DNA from 4 places in the Streptomyces lienomycini genome. Region 1 is predicted to be linked to each of the others. Evidence: riboswitches for the same ligand, from Rfam matches in the RefSeq annotation. Region 1 holds a riboswitch; each other region holds the start of a gene.

Region 1 (4,254 bases):
CCGTACCCCGCCTACGCCTGGCTGCGCGAGCACGCCCCCGTGCACCGCACCCGGCTGCCCAGCGGGGTGGAGGCCTGGCTGATCACCCGGTACGCCGATGCGAAGCAGGCCCTCGCCGACCCGCGGCTGTCCAAGAACCCGGCGCACCACCACGAACCCGCGCACGCCAAGGGCAAGACCGGCATTCCGGGGGAGCGGAAGGCCGAGCTGATGACCCACCTGCTGAACATCGACCCACCGGACCACACCAGGCTGCGACGACTGGTCAGCAAGGCGTTCACGCCACGCCGGGTGGCCGAGTTCGCGCCCCGCGTGCAGGAGTTGGCCGACGATCTCATCGACCGGTTCGCGGGCAACGGTTCCGCCGACCTGATCCACGACTTCGCCTTCCCCCTGCCCATCTACGCCATCTGCGACCTGCTCGGCGTGCCCCGGGAGGACCAGGACGACTTCCGGGACTGGGCGGGCATGATGATCCGTCACGGGGGCGGACCGCGGGGCGGTGTCGCGCGGTCCGTCAAGAAGATGCGCGGCTACCTCGCCGACCTCATCCACCGCAAGCGCGCCGCGCTGCCGCCCGAGCCCGGCCCCGGCGAGGACCTCATCTCCGGTCTGATCCGCGCCTCCGACCATGGCGAGCACCTCACTGAGAACGAGGCCGCCGCGATGGCCTTCATCCTGCTCTTCGCAGGGTTCGAGACCACGGTCAACCTCATCGGCAACGGCACGTATGCCCTGCTCACCCACCCTGAGCAGCGCGAGCGGCTGCAGTCGTCCCTCACCGCCGGCGAACGCGGCCTGCTGGAGACCGGTGTCGAGGAACTCCTGCGCTACGACGGCCCGGTGGAGCTGGCCACCTGGCGCTTCGCCACCCGCCCGCTGACCATCGGGGGGCAGGACGTCGCGGCGGGCGACCCCGTCCTCGTCGTCCTCGCCGCCGCCGACCGCGATCCGGAACGGTTCGCGGACCCGGACACCCTGGACCTCGCCCGTCGCGACAGCCAGCACCTCGGATACGGCCACGGCATCCACTACTGCCTCGGCGCACCGTTGGCCCGGCTGGAGGGACAGACGGCGCTCGCCACGCTCCTCACCCGGCTGCCGGACCTCCGTCTCGCCGCCGACCCGGCCGAACTCCGCTGGCGCGGTGGGCTCATCATGCGCGGTCTGCGCACCTTGCCCGTCTCGTTCACGCCGATCGCGCCATCGGATGAGAACAGTTCGTCGCCGACGCAAAAGTGACACGCGCTCAACTCTGTGATCTTCACGTGATCTGCGCGGCATGAACTTGTGACAAGCGATGATCTCCCTATACGTTCACGGATCAGCGTGGTGTCGAGCGTCATCCGCCGCGCGGTCCCCGTCGTCTTGTGAAAGGTCGTCGCATGCTCTCCGGGAACGGTCGTCACCGCCGCCCCCGCCAGGCTCCCGCCCTGGTCGTCGCCGCCGGAGTGACCGGCTCCGCCATCGCGATCCCGCTGCTCGGCGCCACGGGTGCCCACGCGGCCGACGGAGCGAACTGGGACCGGGTCGCCGAGTGCGAGACCGGCGGCTCCTGGAGCCAGAACGGCGGCAACGGGTACTACGGCGGCCTGCAACTGTCCCAGGAGGCCTGGGAGCAGTACGGCGGCCTGGACTACGCGCCCAGCGCCGACCAGGCCAGTCGCTCCCAGCAGATAAGAATCGCCGAGAAGATACACGCGGACCAGGGCATCGCCGCCTGGCCGACCTGCGGCCTCCTCGCGGGCCTGGGGAACGACTCGGGTGCCGCGGGCGGGGGCTCGGACGCGGCGGGTGACGGTGCGTCGCAGGAGTCGGACACCTCGGGGTCGACGGTAAAGCCCGAGTCGCCCGAGTCATCCGAATCGCCCGCCACGACCGGACCGTCCGGGTCCTCGGGCTCCGAGTCGCCCGGTTCCTCCGGCTCCTCCGGTCCGGGTCAGGCGTCGGAGTCGACTTCCGGCGAGCCCTCTTCGTCCCCTTCGTCCTCTTCTCCGTCTTCCTCCCCCTCGCCCTCCTCCACCACCGGCACCTCTTCTGACGCCCCGTCCGGCGACAGGGACCAATCCACCAAGTCGGACACATCAGTCGAATCCGGTACCCGTTCCAGTGCCGAACCGCAGGGCACCGAAGGCTCGTCCGGCTCGGGCCGGCACCGCGGCGACGACGCGGACGAGGGTGCGTCGAGGGACGGTCTCGCGGGCGAGGCGTCGGGGCGGCACGCCTCGCGCGACGGCGGTTCGCGGGAGGTCGAGGACGGCTCGTACATCGTCCGCTCCGGCGACAACCTCTGGGCCATCGCCGACTCCCTTGACCTCGACGGCGGATGGCGTGCGCTGTACGCCGACAACGAGCGGGTCGTCGGGGAGGATCCGGACCACATCCTCCCCGGTCAGACGCTCACGGTCACGGGCGAATCGGTCGAAAAGTAGGGGGAGTTCACGTCACGGTTAGAGACCGTATGTCCCTTTTGGATCTCGTGAGAGATAGGTCTCAGAAGCCGTGATCGTCTTTGAAAATCCGCGGAGCGCGTGTCTACGGTCATGACCGCTCGCCACCGCGGGCCCCGACAGCCGCAACGCCGAATCCTGCCAGCGGCCGTACGGGAACAGTCGTCGCGTCAAGCGCCGCAGGCAGGAGCGGGGGACCCAAGGTAAGCGCCGCACCGGGCAGTTGAACCGGAGCGGCTAGGGGTGAAGCCGAGTTCCGCGAGGAACCCGACCGGGCAACTCAACCGGCCCGAACCCGACAGCTCACCTCGCAGGCGTCGGTGAGGGGATCAACCATGCTGTTTTCCGGCAAGGGCAAGCACCGCCGCCCGTCCAAGGCCACCCGCGTCATCGCCGTCGCCGGCGTCACCGGTGCCGCCGTCGCCGCCCCGCTGATGGCGGCCGGCAACGCCTCCGCCGCCACCGCGTCCGAGTGGGACGCCGTCGCCCAGTGCGAGTCCGGCGGCAACTGGTCCATCAACACCGGCAACGGTTACTACGGCGGCCTGCAGTTCTCCGCCTCCACCTGGGCCGCGTACGGCGGCACGCAGTACGCCTCCACCGCCAACCAGGCGAGCAAGGCCCAGCAGATCCAGGTCGCCGAGAAGGTCCTCGCGGGCCAGGGCAAGGGTGCCTGGCCGGTCTGCGGCACCGGACTCTCGGGTGCCGCGTACACCGGTGGCGGCTCCCAGGACAGCGGCTCCGGCAGCTCCGAGAGCTCGCAGAGCCAGAGCGGCGGCTCCTCCGCCGAGCGCTCCACCGAGCAGAAGGCCTCCCGCTCCTCCGAGCGTCCCAAGGCCGAGAAGCAGGTCGAGAAGAAGGCGGAGAAGAAGACCGTCACCACCCCGACCGGCAAGAAGGTCGAGAAGGGTGACGGCGAGTACAAGGTCGTCAAGGGCGACACCCTCAGCTCGATCGCCGCGGAGCACGACGTCAAGGGCGGCTGGGCGAAGCTGTTCAAGCTGAACGGCGACATCGTCGACGACGCCGACCTGATCTACCCGGGCCAGCAGCTGCACCTCAAGTAGGAGGCGGCGGCCCCTCGACTCCCGCCCCGGTGCGTGTTCCCCCGTACGCACCGGGGCGGGATTTTTCGCGTCCCGCCCCCGCGGGGCGCTCGGCCGGTTTCCGGAAACGTCTTTGTTCCGTTCGGAAACAATTTACGCTCGGTTCTGTCCAGCGGGTGGGCGATCGGCTGGCCGATCGCCCCGGGCCGGTTAGGCTCGGTCCCGCAGAGCCGCCGCGGTCCTGCGGGACCCGCGCGTCACACCGAAGCGTCACATTGAAGAAGGAGATGCTCGTGCCGTCCATCGACGTCGTCGTAGCCCGGGAAATCCTGGACTCCCGAGGCAACCCCACGGTCGAGGTCGAGGTCGGCCTCGACGACGGCAGCACGGGTCGTGCCGCCGTTCCGTCCGGCGCCTCCACCGGTGCCTTCGAGGCCATCGAACTCCGTGACGGCGACCCGAGCCGTTACCTCGGCAAGGGTGTCGAGAAGGCCGTGCTGGCCGTCATCGAGCAGATCGGCCCGGAGCTCGTCGGCTACGACGCCACCGAGCAGCGCCTGATCGACCAGGCCATGTTCGACCTGGACGCCACGGACAACAAGGGCTCGCTCGGCGCCAACGCCATCCTCGGCGTCTCCCTCGCCGTCGCCCACGCCGCCTCCGAGGCCAGCGACCTGCCGCTCTTCCGCTACCTGGGCGGCCCCAACGCGCACCTGCTGCCGGTGCCGATGATGAACATCCTGAACGGCGGCTCGCAC
Region 2 (4,254 bases), 480 kb from region 1:
CCGCGGGCGGCGAGCCACGCGCCGAGGACGGTCTCGGACTCGCCGCCGCTGTTGCCGTCGACCCAGGCGGAGTAGGAGTCGGCGGTGTCGACGAAGTTGCCGCCGACCGCCGTGTAGGCGTCCAGGACGGCGAAGGACGCGTCCTGGTCGGCGGTCCAGCCGAAGACGTTGCCGCCGAGGGCGAGAGGGAAGACCTCGAGGTCGGAGGAGCCGAGCTTGCGCGGAGAAGTCATGTAGCGCGTCAACGACCGCACCGGAGTGGACCATTCCGACATCGGTGCAAAAACCGCGCAAACCGGCAGCCCTGACGTCGGGGGGTCGCCGTCAGGACCGCCGGGGATCAGCGGGAGCGGATGAGGCCGGGAGCGGGCGGGGTGCGGCGTGCCGCCGCCGGGGTCAGGGGTTGATGCCCTTGCCCTGCAGCCAGGCCATCGGGTCGATGCCGGAGCCGCCGTCCGGGTGGACCTCGAGGTGGAGGTGGGCGCCCGTGACGTTGCCGGTGGCGCCGACGCGGCCGATGACGTCACCGGTGGCGACCTTCTGGCCGACGTTGACGCTGATGGAGGACTGGTGGGCGTACCAGAGCTCGGTGCCGTCGTCGAGCGTGAGGACGGTCTTGTAGCCGTACGACCCGTCCCAGCCGGCCGACGTGATCGTGCCGCTGTGCACCGCCTTGAGCAGCGTGCCCGTGGGGGCGGCGAAGTCGAGGCCGGTGTGGTGGCCGGAGGACCAGTAGGCGCCGGCCTGGCCGAAGGTCGAGGAGATCGTGTACGACGAGGTCGGCAGCGTGTACTGCTTGGCCAGCTTCGCGAGCCGTTCTGCCTCGGCCTTCTTCGCGGCCTCCTCCTCCGCCTTCTTCTTGGCGGCGGCGGCCTTGGCCTCGGCCTCCTTCTCGGCCTTGGCGGCGGCTTCCTGCGCCTTCTTCTCGGCGGCCGCCTGGGCCTCGGCGGCGGCCTTCGACTCGACCTGCGCCTGCTGCTGCTCGGCCTGCGCCATGATCCGGGCGCGCAGCGACTCACCGGCGTCGGCGGCGCTCTCGTCCGAGACGCCGGCGGAGGCCGCGGCGATGCCGCTGAGCGGGGTGGCGGAGCCCTCGGGCTCGGCCTCCTCCTCGCCGCCGGGCATGAGTGAGCCGACGTTCGGCAGGTCCGGCATGGAGATCGCGACCGGCGGCTTGCCGGTCTGCGCGCTGGCCATGCCGCCCGCGCCGACGGCGGCTATGACACCGACGCCGAGGACGGTGGAGCTGCGGGCGAGTCCGCCGCGCTGTTTGGCGACGCGGTGCCGGCCGCGCACGGGGCGGATGGACTCCGCGGTGGGATTCCACTCCTCCCAGGGGCCCTCTTCGGCGCGGGGGACGTCATGACCGAAGGTGTCGCTGCCGTGCCCTGCGGACACGAACGGGGCCTCGGGGGCAGGCCGGTTGGACGCCACGTGGGCGCACTCCTTTCCTTCCTTTCGCCTACCGGGTTAGCTGACGGGTTCGGAGCAGGAAGGTCTCCTACGGGTGTGCGGCGACCGTGTTTCCACGGCGCCATACGCCCGATTCACCCCAATGTGGTGGTTCCCCGGTTCCCTTGCGGGATTCGGCGCGTGCGCACGGAGCCGCCTTCTGTGACGACTGGGACGACCGCGCTGCGTTATCGAACGTTAATAGACGCGGGCCTCGGATTCCAAGCCGTTCCTCTTGATCATTAACGAAAACGGCCGGTGCGTACACCTCATGAACGGCGAAAACGGGGCGACTTGACCCTCCGTCCGTATTCCCCTTCACGCCGTTCGTTTCTGACGGTGTATCAGTTGTTATGCGGAGGGAGGTCGCGCTGTCACGGCTCGTGACAATGATCATGCTCGCCGGGTCGGGGGCGCCGTACGGCGAGCAGCGCCATGTCGTCGGCCATGCCGCCCCCGGAGTGCCGGCGCACGTCCTCGGCGAGGGTGTCGAGCAGCTTCACCGGATGGCGGAAGGCGCGGCCGGCCAGCCGCGCCTGCGGATCGTAGAACTCACCCCTTGCGTCCCGGGCTTCGGTCAGCCCGTCGGTGTAGAGCAGCAGCGTGGCCCCACCGGGGAAGGCGACCTCCTCCGCCCGGTCGGGCCACACACCCAGATCGCCCATGCCGAGCGGCAGCGCCGACTCGCGGGCGGGCAGCGCGCCCAGGGTTCCGTCGGCGTAGAGCAGCAGGGGCGGCGGGTGGCCGCGGTTGACGATGCGTACGGTGCCGTCGCCGTGCGGGAGTTCGACGAGGACGGCGGTGGTGAAGCCCTCGAAGGCGTCCAGCCCGTCGCGCCGGGTGCCCTCGCGCGCCAGCGCCCGCTCCAGCCGTTGCGCCACCGCCTCCAGGGTCGCCTCCTGCTCGGCGGCCTCCCGGAAGGCGCCGATCACGACGGCGACGGCGGCCACCGCGCCCATGCCCTTGCCGCGCACGTCCCCGACGATGAGCCGGACGCCGCGGGCGCTGTCCTGCACGGCGTACAGGTCGCCGCCGATGAAGGCGTCGGCCTGCGCCGCCTCGTAGCAGACGGCGATCTCGAAGCCGGCGATGCGCTCGGCGGGTTCGGGCAGTACGGCGCGCTGGGCGGCCGCGGCGATCTCGCGGACGGAGACGAGGCGCTCGTCGCTGCGGCGGACGAGGCCGTTCACCAGGACCGCGAGGACGGCGACCGTGGCGATGGTGATCAGCTCGGTGAGGGAGTCGACGTAGTGGATGACGCCCTTGCCGAGCTGGAGCCCGATGACCGAGGCGACCACGGCGACGCCGGTGAGCGCCGTGCCCCGCCGGGAGTAGATCGGCGCGGCGATCAGGGGTGCGGCGGTGTAGAGGGGGCCGGCGGTGAAGTACCTGGGGGTGAAGATGTCGTACAGGATGGCGACGGCGATCAGCAGTACGGGCAGCGCGTGCAGGAGGGCCCGTCCGTAGGTGGTCCGCCACCGCGGCGGTGGTTTCGGGGGCGGCACGGGACGCGCCTCGTCGCCGAGGCCGAGACCCGGGTCGGGCACGGGATCGCCGGGGAGCCGGCCACCGGCCCTGGCGGCCGCTCCCTCGTCGTCCACGTCACCTGGCCGCACCACTCGTCTCCCGCCGCCCCGCACGTCCGCGCCGCTTGCCGTCCCGGACATCCAGGTTTCCGGGGGCGGGGGCGGGCGGCGAGCGGTGAGGGGCCGACCGGGTGACACGGGCCCCGACGGAAGCGGCACCGCAACGCACCGTGGACCGAAACGCACCGAGGGCCGGAACCCTTTCGGATTCCGGCCCTCGGCCTTCAGTAGCGGGGACAGGATTTGAACCTGCGACCTCTGGGTTATGAGCCCAGCGAGCTACCGAGCTGCTCCACCCCGCGTCGTTGTGTTCACTACTGTACGCCATCCCGGGGGTGCATTGCACATCCGTATCCCCTACCCCTCCAGATGCCGGTTCGGCGCCTTCGCCCGCTGCGCGTACTCGCCCAGTACGACGACGGCGGCGCCGTGCGCGGCGAGCACCCCGCTCCCGTCCGCCCCCGCCACGAAGGTGTCCGGCTCGCGCCAGGCCGTGACGACGCGGCGCACCCCGGCGTCGAGGATCAGCCGGGCGCAGGGCGCGGGCCGGGAGGCGCGTCGGGCGCAGGGCTCCAGGCTGCTGTACACGGTGGCCCGGGCGAGCCGTGGGTCGTGCGGGTCGATCTTCGCGAGCGCGGCCTCCTCGGCGTGCACGACGGGATCGCCCCCTTCCCGCGAGTACCCCCGGGCCAGTTCGCTCCCGTCGGCGGCGACCACGACGGCCCCCACGCTGAACGCCGTGTCCGACGGCGGGCACAGCTCGGCCAGCTCACAGGCGAGCGCCAGCCAGTGCCGGTCGGCGGCGGCCACGCGGTCACCGGCACCGGGTGCGGTGGGGAGGTACCGGTTCAGCACCACGTCCTCGATCCGCCGCGACTCCACCAGCCGCAGCCGCCCACCCTGGTAGGCACCGGGCCCGAACAGCCGGGGTGCGGCCGGGTCCCCGACGAGGATCGGCGCGAGGACGAGGTGCAGCTCGTCGGCGAGTTCCCGCTGGAGCAGCTGGGTGTGCACGGTCCCGCCCCCTTCGACCATGAGCCTGCGCACGCCCCGCCGGTCGTGCAGATATTCCAACGCCGCCTGCCAGTCGATCTCCGCCCCCAGGGACACCACATCGGCGCCGATCCCCAGCGCACGGGCCCGCCGGGCGCCGTCGTCCGTGGTCAGCAGCACCTTGTCCCCGCCCGTGTGCCAGAACCGCGCCGCCGGATCCAGC
Region 3 (4,254 bases), 4.1 Mb from region 1:
TGGCAGCGGCACCGGATGCAGGCGCTTGGGGCCGGCGAAGGGGACCGGGGAACAGCGCTCGCCCCACACGGGGTCGAAGAGCACGCGCCGCCCGTCGATCTCGGCGAGCACGCTGGAGTGGCCCATCCAGGTCAGCCGGAGTCCGGTGGCGGGCGGCCGGGCGAGATCGGCCACGGTGGTGGCGTGCACCGGCACGGTCCCTTGCGGCGCCCGGCGCAGCCGCGCCGTCCTGTCGAAGTAGATCTTCGCGAATTCGGCGGCCGATCCGGAGGGCCGGGTCCGGGCGGGCGGCCCGGGGTTCTGGAAGACACCGTCACGGAAGTTCGGCGATCTGCGGATGCGCGCCATGCGCTCGCCGCTCGGGTCCGCGCCGAAGGTCGCGGGTCGCAGTGAGCGGATCCCGGGACTCGGGGAACGGAAACCGGCCACGGTACCTCCAGGTGCAGTTGTTCAGGTTCTCATTATGGTCGTCACGTCCTACGTCACCTCGAACGACGGAGGTCACATCCGTGTTCCCCCCGGCCGGGGGCCCGCCGGCCCTGTATAGGGTGACGTGCGTGGGGAGAGTCCGGTTGAGCGTGGCGGAGCGGCGCGAGGAACTGCTGTGCGCCGCCATCGAGCAGATATCGGCGCGGGGTGTGGCGGCGTTGCGCATCGCCGACGTGGCCGCGGCACTCGGTGTCAGCAACGCCCTGGTGCTCTACCACTTCTCCACGAAGGAGAGGCTGGTCGCCGAGGCGTTCACCCATGCCGCCGAGGACGATCTGGCCCGTCTGCGCAAGCTGCTCGGCCGTCGCACGTCGGCGCTGCGCCGGCTGCGGGCGGCCGTGCGGTGGTACGCCCCCACCGGGCAGGCCAAGGGCTGGCGGCTGTGGATCGAGGGCTGGGCGGTGGCACTGCGCGAGCCCGCGCTGCGGGAGGTCAGCCGGGAGCTGGACCGGCAGTGGAAGGCGGCGATCGCCGAGGTCATCGCCGAGGGGGTGGCCGCCGGCGAGTTCCCGTGCCCCGAGCCGGACGCGGCCGCCCTGCGTCTGACGGCCCTGCTCGACGGGCTGGCGGTCCAGCTCACGTCGCACGCGGGCACGGTGTCGCGGGCCCGGGCGCAGGAATGGGTGGACGAGGCGCTGGCCCGCGAACTGGGCCTGGAGCCGAGGGCGTTGGCACCCGTGCGACGCCAGGGACCGTCGCACGGGCACCGGCCGCCCGCCGCCGGGCTCAGGCCACCGAGGCGATCCGCGTCTTGATGTCGTCCGGCGACAGCGTCCCCTTGGCCGTGACGTGGTCGCCCGACGACTCGCCGCGCAGCCGGCGCCCGATCCACGGGACCAGGTACTCGCGCGCCCAGTGCACGTCGTCGCGCCGCACGTCCAGCGTGCCGCGGGGCGGCAGGGGCGGCCAGGGCTGGTCGGGGTCGGCCGGGACGCGCAGGCCGAGCGCCTTCCCCGCGCGCAGCGCCACCCGGGTGTGGCCCTCCGGCGACAGGTGCAGCCGGTCGGCGTCCCATGCCCTGCGGTCCTGGACGCTGCGCAGCGACCACAGGTCGAGCACCGGGCAGCCGTAGCGGTCGGCGATGGCCCGCACATGTCCGTTGTACGTGGCGATCTTGCCGCGCAGGTGCTTGAGGACGGGGACGCCCCTGGTGTCGAACCCGGTGGTCACCAGCACGGTCCCGGCGGCCGAGGTCAGTGCGGCCACCGCCAGTTCGAACCGTTCGGCGACCTCGTCGGGGTCGGTGCCCGGCCGGATGATGTCGTTGCCGCCCGCCGCGAACGAGACCAGGTCCGGCGCGAGGGCGACGACCCGCGGGACCTGTTCCGCCACGATCTGGTCGAGCAGCCTGCCGCGCACGGCGAGGTTGGTGTACGTGAAGTCGCCCTCGGGGCGCCGGTCCGCGAGCAGTACGGCGAAACGGTCGGCCCAGCCGACGAACGACCCGTCGGGGCCACAGTCGCCGACGCCCTCGGTGAAGCTGTCCCCCACCGCCACGTACGACCCGATCACTGCTCTGCTGTCACTCTTCGAATCGTCTGCCACGTCGGCCCATGATTCACCGCGCGTTGTGACCTACGCGACCGTAGGAAGGGGTTGACGGGCGGTGAGAAAGGCCACGCCTAAAGTATTCGTCAATTCCGGAATACACCGAAGGCCGGACCCGGGGATCGGGGTCCGGCCTTCGGTGGCGCGAGGGCAGCCTTCGGGCCGCCGTCAGATCGGTGTACCGGGGGTCAGACGGAGACGCCGTGCGAGCGCAGGAACGCGACCGGGTCGATGTCCGAGCCGTAGTCCGGCGTGGTGCGGATCTCGAAGTGCAGGTGCGGGCCGGTCACGTTGCCGGTGGCGCCCGAGAGACCGACCTGCTGGCCCGCCGTCACCGACTGGCCGGCGGAGACGGAGAGCGAGGAGAGGTGGGCGTACTGGGCGTAGTGGCCGTCGGCGAGCTTGATGACGACCTGGTTGCCGTACGCGCCGCCCCAGCCCGCGGAGACCACGGTGCCCGTGCCGACGGCCTTCAGCGAGGTGCCGGTCGGGACGACGAAGTCCGTGCCGGTGTGGTAGCCGCTGGACCACATGCTGCCGGACTGGTGGTACGGCGTGCCGACGGTGCCGCCCGCGACGGGGGAGGTGTAGCCGCTGGTGGTACCGGCGGACTGGGTGCCGGTGTCCGAGGACGCCGAGGAGTCGGAGGAGTCCGAGGAGGAGGTCTTCTCGGTGTCCGCGGACTTCTGGGCCGGCTTCTCGGCGGCCGGCTTCTCGGCGGGCTTCTGCGTCTTCGCGGAGGACGGCGCCGACGCCTTGGCGGCCGGTCCGTCGATCGAGAGCTCGAGGCCGGGGTGGATCAGCGACGGGTCGGAACCGACGGCCTCGCGGTTGTCCGAGTAGAGCTTCTTCCAGCCGCCGTCCACGTCCTGCTCGTCGGCGATCTTCGAAAGGTAGTCACCGCTCTTCACGGTGTACGTCCGGGAATCCGAGTTCTTCTCGGCGCCGTTCGCGGCGGCCTTCTTGGCGGACGTCGGAATGGACTGCGCGGCCTGCTCGGAAACGGAGTGCGCGGGCGCCGCGTTGGCGCCGGCGGCGCCTATCAGCGGGAGCACGAGCGCGGCGCCACCGGTTCCGGCGACGGCGATGGTGCGGGTCAGGCGCATGGCCCTGGTACTGCGGTGCTTACCCTTCGCGGGCATGGCGAATTCCTCTCCGGCGCCTGCGAGGTGAGCTGTCGGGTGCGGGCTGGAGATGCCCGGCCGCGCCGAAACGCGGCTTTACCCCAAGCCGTTCCGGGAACCGGAACAGGCAGTTCTACCTGTGGGTCCCCCGCTCCTGCCGTGTACGGGTGGTGGATGAGTGCGGGCTCCGGTCGGCGGCAGGATTAGGCGTCCGTCCGGATCGGTGGTGAACGTAAGGGACCGGGACGCGCAGGGACAAGCGCGGGGTTCCCCTGGCGGGTGTTTTGATTGATCCTTTGCGGGAACAGCCGGTAACACTGCGTCGATTTCGAGGGCGGCCAATTCCGCGAATTTCCTTGAATGCCAACCGAATTACGTGAACATGACGGGCAACGCACCGTTACGGATATGACGCTGCTCACGCGTCACCCATCCACCTCTCGCCATTTCAGGCGCAGTTGTCATCAAGGCACCAATTCGGACAGACGGCTCTTATCGTCACGCAATACCCCTTGCGGAGCGGCTGCCGCGTCGAGGCGATGCCGTATCGTCGGGTGGTGCGCCCGCCTGCGAGCAGCGTCGGCGGGGCGGAGTGGGAGGAGTCCCCGTGACGCAGCAGGTCCCGTCGACCGAACCCGAGCTGACCGGTGTGCGCAACTTCCGGGACGTGGGCGGACTGCCGACCGTGGACGGGCGGCGGGTGCGGCAGGGGGTGCTCTTCCGCAGCGGTCACCTGGCGCACGCCACCGGCGAGGACGCCGCCTTCCTGGCGTCGCTGGGTCTGCACACGATCTTCGACTTCCGCAACGCGGCCGACCAGAAGCTCGAGGGGCCGGACGTCGAGCTGCCGGGCGTGCGCAACGTGAACCTGCCGCTGAGCGATCCGGCCGACGGCGCCGAGTTCTGGAAGATGGTCCGCGACGGGGACCTGGACCAGCTGCGGGAGATCCTCGCCGACGGCAAGGCCGCCCACCGGATGATCGACTCCTACCGCGTGATGGTCACGGAGCGCACGGCGGAGCACTCCCGGATCCTGCACGCGCTCGCTGAGGACAGCGTCCCCGCGCTGATGCACTGCGCGGCCGGCAAGGAC
Region 4 (4,254 bases), 6.5 Mb from region 1:
GTATTCTCTGATCATGGACCGCACCGCATATTCACTCGTCGCCACCGACCTGGACGGCACGCTGCTGCGCCGCGACGACACCGTCTCCGACCGGTCGCTGGCCGCGCTGGCGCGGGTGGCCGGGGCCGGTGCGCGGCACCTGGTGGTGACGGGGCGCCCGGCCCCGCGGGTGCGGTCCCTGCTCGACCGCCTCGGCTGCACGGGCCTCGCGGTGTGCGGACAGGGCGCGCAGGTGTACGACGCGGGCGCGCACCGGATGCGCTGGTCGGTCACCCTGGACCGGGAGCTGGCCGAGACCGCGCTCGGCAAGATCGAGGCCGAGGTGGGCCAGGTGTACGCCGCGGTCGACCAGGACGGGGTCGACGGGCTCACCCTCATCGAGCCGGGGTACCTGATGCCCCACCCGACGCTGCCCGCGGTGCGCGTCGAGCGGCGTGCCGAGCTGTGGGCCACCCCGATCAGCAAGGTGCTGCTGCGCCACCCCGAACTGACCGACGACGAGCTGACGGAGACGGCCCGCGCGGTGGTCGGTTCCCTCGCGACGGTCACCATGTCGGGGCCGGGCACGGTGGAGCTGCAGCCGTGCGGCATCACCAAGGCGACCGGCCTGGCGCTGGCCGCCGAGCACCTCGGCGTCGAGCGGCGGCGGACCATCGCCTTCGGGGACATGCCCAACGACATCCCCATGTTCGACTGGGCGGCCCACGGCGTCGCCATGGCCGGTGCCCACCCGGAACTCAAGGCGGTCGCCGACGAGGTCACCACGACGAACGAGGACGACGGCGTGGCCGTCGTCCTCGAGCGGATCTTCGGTACCTCTTAGTACGTTCCGGTGCCTCGCGGGGCTCAGTACGCGCTGAAGACGTTGTCCATCGAGCCGTAGCGGTCGGCCGCGTAGTTGCAGGCCGCGGTGATGTTGGCGACCGGGTCGTACGGGTCCCAGGAGGTGCCCTCGACGTGGTACGCCTGGAAGGTCGGGTCGATCACCTGGAGCAGGCCCTTGGACGGGGTGCCGTTGACGGCGTTGATGTCCCAGTTGTTGATGGCGAGCGGGTTGCCGGAGGACTCCCGCATGATGTTGCGGTGGATGCCGTCGTAGCTCCCGGGGATGCCGTGCTGCGCCATGATGTCGAGCGACTCGCGGATCCAGCCGTCGAGGTTGTCCGGGTACGCCGTCGCCGCCGTGGTGGCGGTCGTGGCGGCGGCCGGGGTGGCCGCGGAGGCGGTGCTGGCGCCGATGAGCGGCAGCGCGAGCACCGCGGCACCGGTGCCGGCCACGGCGAGCCTGCGCACGAGGCGGCCGGTGCGGGCGTGACGGTTGTGAAGGTTGGCAGACATGCTGTGTCCCTCTCCTTACGCCTGCGAGGTGAGCTGTCGGGTTCGGGCGGGGAGGTGCCCGGCCGTGCCCTGACGGGTACGGCTTCACCCCGAGCCGCTCCGGTGGTGACCGGTGCGGCGACTTACCTGGGTCCCCCGCTCCTGCCGGCGAGTGTGTTGGCGGATGACTGTGCGTCCGGGCGGTGGCAGGATTCGGCGTCCGCCCGACAGGCCGGGAACGTATGCGAGAGCACATGTCCGGAACAAGTGCAGGAATCACCCAACATGCCTGTTGACCTTGGTCTGGGGGGTTTGTGGCTCTTGATCCTTTGCGGTTGCCAACCCCCAACTGGCTTGCGGGGCAAAGGGAGGGCACAGGTGGCGACGGGGTTGCCTGCCGGCGGCCCGGCGTGAGCCAACTCACTGGCCTCAACAAGCGCGGCAAAACGGGCATTAACCTCAACAGGGCGCCAATCGGCCACGGGTGGGGACGGCTTCGGGTGTCGAGCGCCCGGGGGAGGGAAACGAGGGGTGGGGGAGCGCGCGCCGCGCCTGTCGAGCGGGCGCGCGTGCCGATCGGGTGACGTTCTCGAAGCGCGGGCCGTTGGGAGGGGTGATGGGATCTTCGGTGGTGGGGGTCTTCGGTGGTGAGGATCTTCGGCGGCGGGGATCCCCGGTGGCGTGGATCTTCGAGGGCGGTTTCCGCTCCGCTCGTACTCCGGGGCGCGTCCCCTCCGGCTCCTCGGGCGAGGTCCGTCAAAATCTGCTCATATCACCTGATCAAAAACATACCGTTCATGATCCGATACCGACCGGCCTGTAACCGTGGGCGCTAGCGGTGATCGAAACGTGACCGGATACGCTGACTTGAGTGGTGGCAGCGACCTATCGACAACCGGGTAATCGCCAGTAGACACCAGCAGACAGGAGACCCCTCGTGACCGTCGTCGGGCCGTTCGGGCTGAGCGTGCGGGACCAGGCTCTGGAAGCCGATGTCCAGGCCGGATTGGTTGCTGTCGAGGAAGGGTTGCTTGAGGCAACCAAAAGCGAGGTGCCGTTCATCACGGGAGCCGCCCAGCACCTGGTGCGGGCCGGCGGGAAGCGGTTCCGGCCGCTGCTGGTGATGCTCTCCTCCCAGTTCGGCGACCCCTACGCCCCCGGCATCGTGCCTTCCGCCGTGGTCGTGGAGCTGACCCACCTGGCCACGCTCTACCACGACGACGTGATGGACGAGGCCGCCGTGCGGCGCGGGGTGCCCAGCGCGAACACCCGCTGGGACAACTCGGTCGCGGTCCTCACCGGCGACTTCCTGTTCGCGCGCGCCTCGCAGATCCTCGCCGACCTCGGCCCCGAGGCGGTCCGGGTCCAGGCCCTCGCGTTCGAGCGGCTGGTCACCGGCCAGATCCTGGAGACGGCGGGACCGCAGGACGGCCGGGACCCGGTCGACCACTACCTGGACGTGCTGGGCGGCAAGACCGGCTCCCTGGTGGCGGTCTCCTGCCGGTTCGGCGCGATGATGTCCGGCGCCGACGAGACGGTCGTGGACGTCCTGACCCAGTACGGCGAGCGGCTCGGCGTCGCCTTCCAGCTCGCGGACGACGTCCTGGACATCGCCTCCGACTCCGACGAGTCCGGCAAGACGCCCGGCACGGACCTGCGCGAGGGCATCCCCACGCTGCCGGTGCTGCGGCTGCGCGAGCGGGCGGCCCGGCTGGGGCTCGCCGAGGACATCGCGCTGTGCGAGCTGCTCGACTCCGATCTGAGCGACGACGCGCGGCACGGCGAGGCGCTGCGCCTGCTGCGCGCCCACCCCGCCCTCGAACAGGCGCGGAGGGACACCGTCCGGTACGCCGAGGAGGCCCGGGCGGCGCTCGCCCCGCTGCGCGAGTGCGACGCGAAGGTCGCGCTGCTGGAGCTGTGCGACGCGGTGGTGCACCGGGCGGGCTGACCGCTCCCCTCGCGGGTGCGTGCCGCGCCGTCCGCCCGGTCCACTCGTGACGCCCGTCACGAGTGCGACCGTTCGTCGCCGGGCGGCGTACTCCGCCCCTACGGGCTGGGGGAGCCGTCGCTCCTCCGTGTCATCCCGCAGGAGTAGGCGGAGTTGAGCCCGCGGTCTGACGATTCCGCTCCGGTGATTTGGTCAGATGGACACCACGGAAAACACCAATCCTCACCGATTCGGGTGAGAATGGCGGCTCACGGGTGAACGAGTGCGAGGTCGCGAGACAGCCGCCGCCGACGACGGAGGTAGGGCACACATGGCACCGATCGATTCCGACGACAACACGACCGCCGGTGAGGGCGAGGAGCTGCGGGCCGGACGGCGCAGGGCCGCGCGGTACGTCGTCCCGGTGGCGGTGATGGGAGTGGCGGCCGCGACGATCGGGCTCGTGCCCGCGCTCGCCGACTCCGGGGACCCCGACCTGCCGAAGATCACGGCGGAGCAGCTCGTCCAGAAGATCGCCGAGTCGGACACCCAGCAGATGTCCGGCACGGTGCGGATCAGCACGGACCTGGGGCTGCCGGACCTCGGCGGGCTGGAGAGCGGCCTGCTGTCCGGCATGTCCGCGGGGCCCGGCTCCGGCGGCGACGGCGAGGGCTCCGCCGCCGACCCGTCGGCCAAGCTCACCGAGCTGGTGTCCGGCAGCCACACCCTGCGCGTCGCGGCCGACGGCCCCGACCGGCAGAAGGTGTCCCTGCTGGAGGACGCCGCCGAGTACAGCCTGATCCACAACGGCAAGGACGTCTGGGGCTACGACAGCAAGTCCAACGAGGTCTACCACTCCACCGGCCCGGGCTCCGCCGAGCGGCCGGAGAAGGACGTGCCGGCCACTCCGAAGGACTTCGCCGACCAGGCCCTCAAGGCGATCGACGACACCACGTCCGTGACCGTCGGCGGCACCGCTCAGGTGGCCGGCCGGGACGCGTACCGACTGG

What was found. Region 1 has a riboswitch for cyclic di-AMP ahead of BJ961_RS32555 (LysM peptidoglycan-binding domain-containing protein). Riboswitches for the same ligand answer to the same signal wherever they lie in the genome.
Region 2: it holds a riboswitch for cyclic di-AMP, as region 1 does, so the genes downstream of both, BJ961_RS34815 (M23 family metallopeptidase) here and BJ961_RS32555 (LysM peptidoglycan-binding domain-containing protein) in region 1, are expected to answer to the same signal.
Region 3: it holds a riboswitch for cyclic di-AMP, as region 1 does, so the genes downstream of both, BJ961_RS13465 (M23 family metallopeptidase) here and BJ961_RS32555 (LysM peptidoglycan-binding domain-containing protein) in region 1, are expected to answer to the same signal.
Region 4: it holds a riboswitch for cyclic di-AMP, as region 1 does, so the genes downstream of both, BJ961_RS03070 (transglycosylase SLT domain-containing protein) here and BJ961_RS32555 (LysM peptidoglycan-binding domain-containing protein) in region 1, are expected to answer to the same signal.

Annotation. Positions count from the first base shown of each region.
Region 1 covers NZ_CP116257.1:7,150,005-7,154,258, reverse strand. Annotated here, with positions in the region: gene BJ961_RS32565 (cytochrome P450 family protein) at 1-1,242, shown strand, start outside; gene BJ961_RS32560 (LysM peptidoglycan-binding domain-containing protein) at 1,386-2,432, shown strand; cyclic di-AMP (ydaO/yuaA leader) riboswitch at 2,616-2,782, shown strand; gene BJ961_RS32555 (LysM peptidoglycan-binding domain-containing protein) at 2,786-3,517, shown strand; gene eno (phosphopyruvate hydratase) at 3,790-4,254, shown strand, end outside.
Region 2 covers NZ_CP116257.1:7,634,458-7,638,711, forward strand. Annotated here, with positions in the region: gene BJ961_RS34810 (aldo/keto reductase) at 1-233, opposite strand, end outside; gene BJ961_RS34815 (M23 family metallopeptidase) at 397-1,434, opposite strand; cyclic di-AMP (ydaO/yuaA leader) riboswitch at 1,445-1,602, opposite strand; gene BJ961_RS34820 (PP2C family protein-serine/threonine phosphatase) at 1,827-3,068, opposite strand; tRNA gene BJ961_RS34825 (tRNA-Met) at 3,267-3,340, opposite strand; gene BJ961_RS34830 (dihydrofolate reductase family protein) at 3,396-4,254, opposite strand, start outside.
Region 3 covers NZ_CP116257.1:3,004,014-3,008,267, reverse strand. Annotated here, with positions in the region: gene BJ961_RS13480 (MBL fold metallo-hydrolase) at 1-429, opposite strand, end outside; gene BJ961_RS13475 (TetR/AcrR family transcriptional regulator) at 558-1,244, shown strand; gene BJ961_RS13470 (SGNH/GDSL hydrolase family protein) at 1,216-2,001, opposite strand; gene BJ961_RS13465 (M23 family metallopeptidase) at 2,226-3,179, opposite strand; cyclic di-AMP (ydaO/yuaA leader) riboswitch at 3,182-3,341, opposite strand; gene BJ961_RS13460 (tyrosine-protein phosphatase) at 3,769-4,254, shown strand, end outside.
Region 4 covers NZ_CP116257.1:638,731-642,984, forward strand. Annotated here, with positions in the region: gene BJ961_RS03065 (HAD family hydrolase) at 14-823, shown strand; gene BJ961_RS03070 (transglycosylase SLT domain-containing protein) at 847-1,338, opposite strand; cyclic di-AMP (ydaO/yuaA leader) riboswitch at 1,343-1,510, opposite strand; gene BJ961_RS03075 (polyprenyl synthetase family protein) at 2,255-3,265, shown strand; gene BJ961_RS03080 (LolA family protein) at 3,576-4,254, shown strand, end outside.